2 regions of the Modestobacter lapidis genome follow, and region 1 is predicted to be linked to the other one. Evidence: riboswitches for the same ligand, from Rfam matches in the RefSeq annotation. Region 1 holds a riboswitch; the other holds the start of a gene.

Evidence for each region. A riboswitch is a leader RNA that binds a small molecule or an ion and turns the genes downstream of it on or off. The one in region 1 is predicted to bind thiamine pyrophosphate.
Region 2: it holds a riboswitch for thiamine pyrophosphate, as region 1 does, so the genes downstream of both, thiE (thiamine phosphate synthase) here and ACYVG5_RS10090 (purine-cytosine permease family protein) in region 1, are expected to answer to the same signal.

Annotation. Positions count from the first base shown of each region.
Region 1 covers NZ_BAAGVS010000007.1:16,302-19,538, reverse strand. The annotation lists gene ACYVG5_RS10095 (acetoacetate--CoA ligase) at 1-1,255, opposite strand, end outside; TPP riboswitch at 1,345-1,456, shown strand; gene ACYVG5_RS10090 (purine-cytosine permease family protein) at 1,446-2,780, shown strand; gene thiE (thiamine phosphate synthase) at 2,777-3,237, shown strand, end outside.
Region 2 covers NZ_BAAGVS010000004.1:5,115-8,351, reverse strand. The annotation lists gene ACYVG5_RS07030 (cobaltochelatase subunit CobN) at 1-1,098, opposite strand, end outside; partial or broken gene ACYVG5_RS07025 (cobaltochelatase subunit CobN) at 1,181-1,389, opposite strand; TPP riboswitch at 1,467-1,579, shown strand; gene thiE (thiamine phosphate synthase) at 1,569-2,228, shown strand; gene thiO (glycine oxidase ThiO) at 2,225-3,237, shown strand, end outside.

The DNA.
Region 1 (3,237 bases):
GGGCGACCGCGTCGTACACCCAGCGGTAGGTCGAGGCCGGCAGCGGCGACCCGGTGGAGCCGATGCCCCGCAGCACCGACAGGTCGTGGGTGTCGCCGGGCCGGACCCCGGCCTTCTCGCAGGCGGACAGGTAGCCGGCGCTGGTGCCCAGGTAGGTGACGCCGACACGGGCGGCGAGGGCGAACTGCGCGTCCACGGCCGGGTACGCCGGGGCGCCGTCGTACACGACCACGGTGGCGCCGGTCAGCAGCGCCGAGGTGGCGATGTTCCACATGATCCAGGCGGTGGAGGCGTACCAGTAGAAGCGGTCGCCGGGCCCGACGTCGAGATGCAGGTCGGCCTGCTTGCGCTGCTCGAGCACGATCCCGCCGTGCCCGTGCACGATGCCCTTGGGCAGCCCGGTGGTGCCCGAGGAGTAGACGATCCACAGCGGATGGTCGAAGGGCAGCGGCTCGAACTCCGGGTCGCAGCTGTCGGCGACCGCCTGGGCCCACGGCAGCGCGCCGTCGGGGATCTCCTCCGGGAACAGCCTCGGGACGGCGATCGTCGTCCGCACGCTGGGCAGCGCGGCCCGCAGCTCCGCGACGACGTCCCGCCGGTCGTGCGGCCTGCCGCCCCACCGGTAGCCGTCGACGGCGACCAGCACCACCGGCTCGATCTGGGCGAAGCGGTCCAGCACGCTGCGGGTGCCGAAATCGGGCGCGACCGACGACCAGACGGCGCCGATCGAGGCGGCGCCGAGGAAGGCGACCACCGCCTCGGGCACGTTGGGCAGGTAGCCGGCCACCCGGTCGCCGCGCTGCACGCCCAGCCGGCGCAGCGTGCCGGCGAAGGCGCCGACCTGCCCGCGCAGCGTGGCCCAGCCGATCTCCACCGGCTCGCCGCTGTTCGATGCGCAACGCTCGGCCACCGCGATCAGCGCGGGACGGGCGTCGGTCGCGTGCCGCAGCGCCTGCTCGGCGTAGTTCAGCGTGCTGCCGGGGAACCATGCGGCGCCGGGCATCCCGCGGCGGGTCAGCACCCGGTCGTCGGGGACGTCGGGGAGCACGTCGGTCCAGGTCGCGAGGTCGGCCCAGAACTGGTCCAGGTGCTCGACCGACCAGCGCCAGACCGCGTTGTAGTCGGGCGGGCTGCCGAGGTCCAGGCCCCGGCGCCCGCCGACCCAGGCGGCGAACCGGCCGAGCCGGCTGGCGGTGATCGACTCCGGCGTCGGCCGCCACAGCACCTCGGGCCCGGAAGAGGTGTCGGGGGTCACGGGGGCACCCTGCCACGGCCGGCGCGCGGGCGGGAGCGTCGGCGGCGGGCCGCCGTGCACGGTCGACCGGCCAGGACCTAGAGTCGGCGACGCACGTGTGCGGGAGCTCGGGTCACCGGGCTGAGAGGGCGGCTGACAGCGCCGCCGACCGCTGGAACCTGTCCGGGTAATGCCGGCGTAGGGAGCGATCATGAGCAGCAGCACAGCCGCACCCACCGGCGCCGACGCGCCGATCACCCTGGACCAGGCGCCGGCGCGCACCCTGGGCCTGCGCGATTCCCTGGGCCTGTGGGGCAACCTCGGGATCAGCCTGCTGCTCCCGGTCGCGGCGACCTTCGTCGTCCTGCCCGACCGGTCGCTGGGCGTCACGGTCGCGGCGATCACCGTCGGCGCGGTGATCGGCTCGCTGCTGCTGGGCCTGGGCGCGGCCGCCGGCGCCCGGGAGGGGGTTCCGGGGATGGTGCTGCTGCGCGGGCTGCTCGGCCGGCACGGCTCGGCGCTGCCCACCGTGTTGAACCTGGTGCAGTGCACCGGCTGGGCGACGTTCGAGATCGTGATCATCGCCGAGGCGGCCTCCCGGGCGCTGGACGCGCCGCGCTGGCCGTTCGTTCTCGGCGCCGGCGTGCTGGCCACGCTGATGGCGCTGCGGCCGCTGGGCGTCGTCCGGCTGCTGGCCCGCTACGCCGTGTGGCTGGCGCTCGCCGCGGTCGCCTACCTCTTCGTCCAGGTGCTCGCCGAGCCGCTGCCGCCGGTCACCGACGGGGTCGCGACGTCGTTCTGGACGGCGGCCGACGTCGTCATCGCCCTGCCGGTCTCCTGGTTCCCGCTGGTGGCCGACTACACCCGGCACGTGCGCAGCGGCCGGGTCGCCTTCGCCGGGGCCACGGTCGGGTACGGCCTGGCCACCGTCGCGATGTTCACCCTCGGCGCGGTTGCGCTGGTCGCCTACGGCCGCGCGGGGCTGGACGTCATCGACGCCCTGCTGGCCGTGCCGCTGGGGCTGCTCGCCGTCCTGGTGCTGCTGGTGGTGGAGGTGGACGAGGCCTTCGCCAACGTCTACTCCACGGCGGTGTCGGCGCAGAACCTCGTCGCCCGGCTGGACCGCCGGGTGCTCGCGCTGGGGGTCGGCACGGTCGCCACCGGAGTGGCCCTGGTGCTGGACGTCGCGGCCTACGAGCCGTTCCTCTTCCTCATCGGCGCGGTGTTCGTGCCGCTGGTCGCGGTGTTCGTGCTGGTCTACTTCGTGCTGCCGAGGGGCGCGTGGAACGTCTCGGACACCGCGCCGGCCCGGCCGCTGCTGCTGCTGCCGTGGGCAGCCGGCTTCGTGGCCTACCAGCTCACGCTGCCCACCTCCTTCGCCGGGCCGGGCGCCGGCTGGACCGCGTGGTGGGCCGCGCGCCAGGCCGACCTGGGCATCGACCCGGCCAACGGGTGGTCGGCGTCGCTGGTCAGCCTCGCCGTCGCCGGCCTGCTCACCCTCGTCGTGACCCTGCCCGGCACGCTCCGTTCCCGGGCCGCCCGGTGAGCGCCCGGGCGCTGGGCCCGCTGCACGTGCTGACCGACGCCCGCGGCGGCCGGGCGGCGCTGGACGCCGTCGCCGCGGCGGTGTCCGCGGGCGCGCCGGTGGTGCAGGTCCGGGCCAAGGACTGCACCGACCGGGTGCTGCACGACTTCGCCCGCCGGGTGGTGGAGATCTGCGCGCCGGCCGGCGCCACCTGCCTGGTCAACGACCGCGTCGACGTGGCGCTCGCGGTGGGCGCCGACGGCACCCACCTGGGCGCCGAGGACCTGCCGCTGGACGCCGCCCGCCGGGTCGCCGGCCCCGGCCACCTGCTGGGCGGCACCGCCCGTGACCCGGAGCGCGCCGCGGCGCTGGTCGCCCAGGGCGCGGACTACCTGGGGGTCGGCCCGGCCTGGCCGACCACGACGAAGACCGGCCTGCCCGACGCGCTGGGCGCGGCCCGGATCGGCGCGGTGGCCGC
Region 2 (3,237 bases), on a different contig from region 1:
GTCGTCCCGGTCGAGCACCTCGCGCACGACCTCATAGACCGCCTCGGCCGTCCAGCCGCGCGCCTCCATGGCCCCGACGAGAGCCTCCGCCTGCGCCTCGACGGCGTCCGTGGCGTGCAGGCCGGCGGCGCCGTCCTCGGTCAGTCCCAGTGCCTCGCGCAGGCCGGGCAGCGCGACCGCGCCGCCCCAGATCTGGCGGGCACAGAGCATCGCGAGCACCAGGTCGACGCGGTTCTGCCCGGCCGGCGGGGACCCGAGCACGTGCAGACCGTCGCGGATCTGCGAGTCCTTGATCTCGCAGAGCCAGCCGTCGACGTGCAGGATCATCTCGTCGAAGTGATCGTCCTCGGGCCGCTCGTTCAGGCCGAGGTCGTGATCGAGCTTCGCGGCCTGCAGCAGCGTCCAGATCTGCGCTCGGACGGCGGGCAGCTTGGCCGGATCCATGGCTGCGACGTTGGCGTGCTCGTCGAGCAGCTGCTCCAGCCGGGCGATGTCGCCGTAGGTCTCGGCGCGGGCCATCGGCGGCACCATGTGGTCAATCAGCGTGGCGTGCGCCCGGCGTTTGGCCTGCGACCCCTCGCCGGGGTCGTTGACCAGGAAGGGGTAGATCAACGGCAGGTCGCCCAGCGCGGCGTCCGGCCCGCAGGAGGCGGACATGCCCACGTTCTTCCCGGGCAGCCACTCGAGGTTGCCGTGCTTGCCCACGTGCACCAGGGCGTGCGCCCCGAACTCTGACCGCAGCCACCGGTACGCGGCCAGGTAGTGGTGCGACGGCGGCAGATCCGGGTCGTGGTAGATCGCGATCGGGTTCTCCCCGAAGCCGCGCGGCGGCTGCACCATGACCACCACGTTGCCTGCCCGGAGTGCGGCGAAGACGATGTCGTCACCGTCCACGAACAGCGAGCCGGGTGCGGGGCCCCAGTGCTCCTCCATCGCCTCCCGCAGGTCGGCGGGCAGTGTGTCGAAAAAGGCGCGGTACGCGGCAGCCGGGATGCGCACCGGGTTGCCGGATAGCTGCTCCTGGGTGAGCCAGTCGGCGTCCTGCCCGCCGGCGGCGATGAGGGCGTGCACCAGCGCGTCGCCGTCGAGGTCGGCCACACCCGGGCAGGGCGTCGGGGCCGTCGAAAGGACCGATGTCGTAGCCCTGGCCGGCCATCGCGGCGAGCAGCCGGACGACCGATGCGGGGGTGTCGAGACCGACGGCGTTGCCGATGCGGGCGTGCTTGGTGGGATAGGCCGACAGCATCACGACGATTCGCCGCTCGGGGGCGGCGTGTGCCGCAGCCGGGCGTGCGCCACCGCGGTGCCGGCCACGCGGGCGGCCCGTTCGGGATCAGCGACGTAGTGCGTCAGCCCGTCGTCGTCGGTCTCCTTGAAGGAGAACGGCACGCTGATCAGACGGCCGTCGAACTCGGGGATCGCAACCTGATTCCCCCGGCGAGTGGTTATGGTGGCGGCACATGGCCGAGGCCATGTGCGGGAGCTCGGGACTCACCGGGCTGAGAGGGCTGCTGACGTGCCGCCGACCGCTGGAACCTGACCGGGTAATGCCGGCGTAGGGAGCGATCATGACGACGTTCGGCACCGTCCCCGCCCGACGACTGGGTGGACTGCACGTGCTCACCGACGCCCGCGGCGGGCAGCGCGCGCTCGAGGCAGTCGCCGCCGCCGTGGCCGCCGGCGCGCCGGTGGTCCAGGTGCGGGCGAAGGAGTGCACCGACCGCGAGCTCTACGACTTCGCCGCGGCGGTGGTCGCGATCTGCCTGCCCGCACGCGTGACCTGCCTGGTGAACGACCGGGTCGACGTCGCCCTTGCGGTCGGTGCCGCCGGCACGCACCTGGGCGCCACCGACCTGCCCGTCGCGGCGGCCCGCCGGGTCGCCGGGCCGGACCACCTCATCGGCGGCACGGCACGCGAGCCGGAGCGTGCGCGGCAGCTCGTGGCCGAGGGCGCGGACTACCTCGGTGTCGGACCGGCCTGGCCGACGACCACCAAGACCGGCCTGCCGGCCGCACTCGGCCCGGCCGGGCTCCGGGCGGTGGCCGAGGCGGTGGACGTGCCGGTCGTCGCCATCGGCGGGGTCACCGCCGAACGGGTGCCGGAGCTGCTCGCCGCCGGCGCCGCGGGGGTGGCGGTGGTCGGGGCGATCGCCGCGGCGGCCGACCCCGGAGCTGCCACGCGGAAGCTCCTCCGGGCCCTGGCCGGCGCATCCGGAGGCAACCGGTGACCGGCCCGACTCCCGATGTGGTGGTCGCCGGCGGTGGGCTGATCGGGCTATCGCTGGCCTGGCGGGCCGCCCAGCGGGGCCTGTCGGTGACCGTGGTCGACGACGCACCCGGGAACGGCGCCTCGGCGGCCGCCGCAGGCATGCTCGCACCGGTGACCGAAGCCGGATACGGCGAGGACGCCCTGCTGCGTCTGGGGCTGGCGTCGCTCGCGCGCTGGCCGACGTTCGCCGCCGAACTGGAGCAGGCCAGCGGCCTGCCGGTGGGGCTACGAACCGCAGGCACGCTCGTAGTGGGCTTCGACGACGACGACATGCGCGAGCTCGACGCGCTGCACGCCTTCCAGCAGGAACTCGGGCTCAACGCCGAGCGGCTGACACCACGGGCCGCGCGCCGCCACGAACCGTCGCTGACCCCCCGGGTGCGCGGCGGGCTGCTGGTGACCGGCGACCACTCGGTGGACGGACGGGCGGTGCACACGGCGCTTTTGGCCGCCGCGGCGTCCGCAGGCGTGCAGCTGGTGAGCGGCCGGGTCGACGCCGTCCTGGTCGACGGCGGCCGGGCGACCGGATTGCAGCTGGCCGGCGGCGGCACGGTCCCCGCCGGCACCGTCGTCCTCGCGCTCGGCGCACACAGTGCGGCCCTGCCCGGTGTCCCGCCGCTGCCGGTCCGGCCGGTGAAGGGCCAGATCCTCCGGCTCGCCGGCGCGGCCGGGCTGCTCGATGGCACGGTGCGCGCCCTGGTCCGCGGCCGGCGGGTCTACCTCGTGCCCTACGCCGGGAACCGCTTGATCGTCGGCGCCACCACCGAGGACCGCGGCTTCGACGCCACGGTCACGGCCGGAGGCGTGCACGACCTGCTGCACGATGCAATCGACGTCGTCCCCGGCGTAACCGAGCTGGAACTGGTCGAGGCCCTGGCCCGGTGGCGCCCGGGCACGGCGGACAACGCCCCGCTGTTGGGCCCCTCGCGACTGCCCGGTCTGGTGCTGGCCACCGGCCACCACCGCAA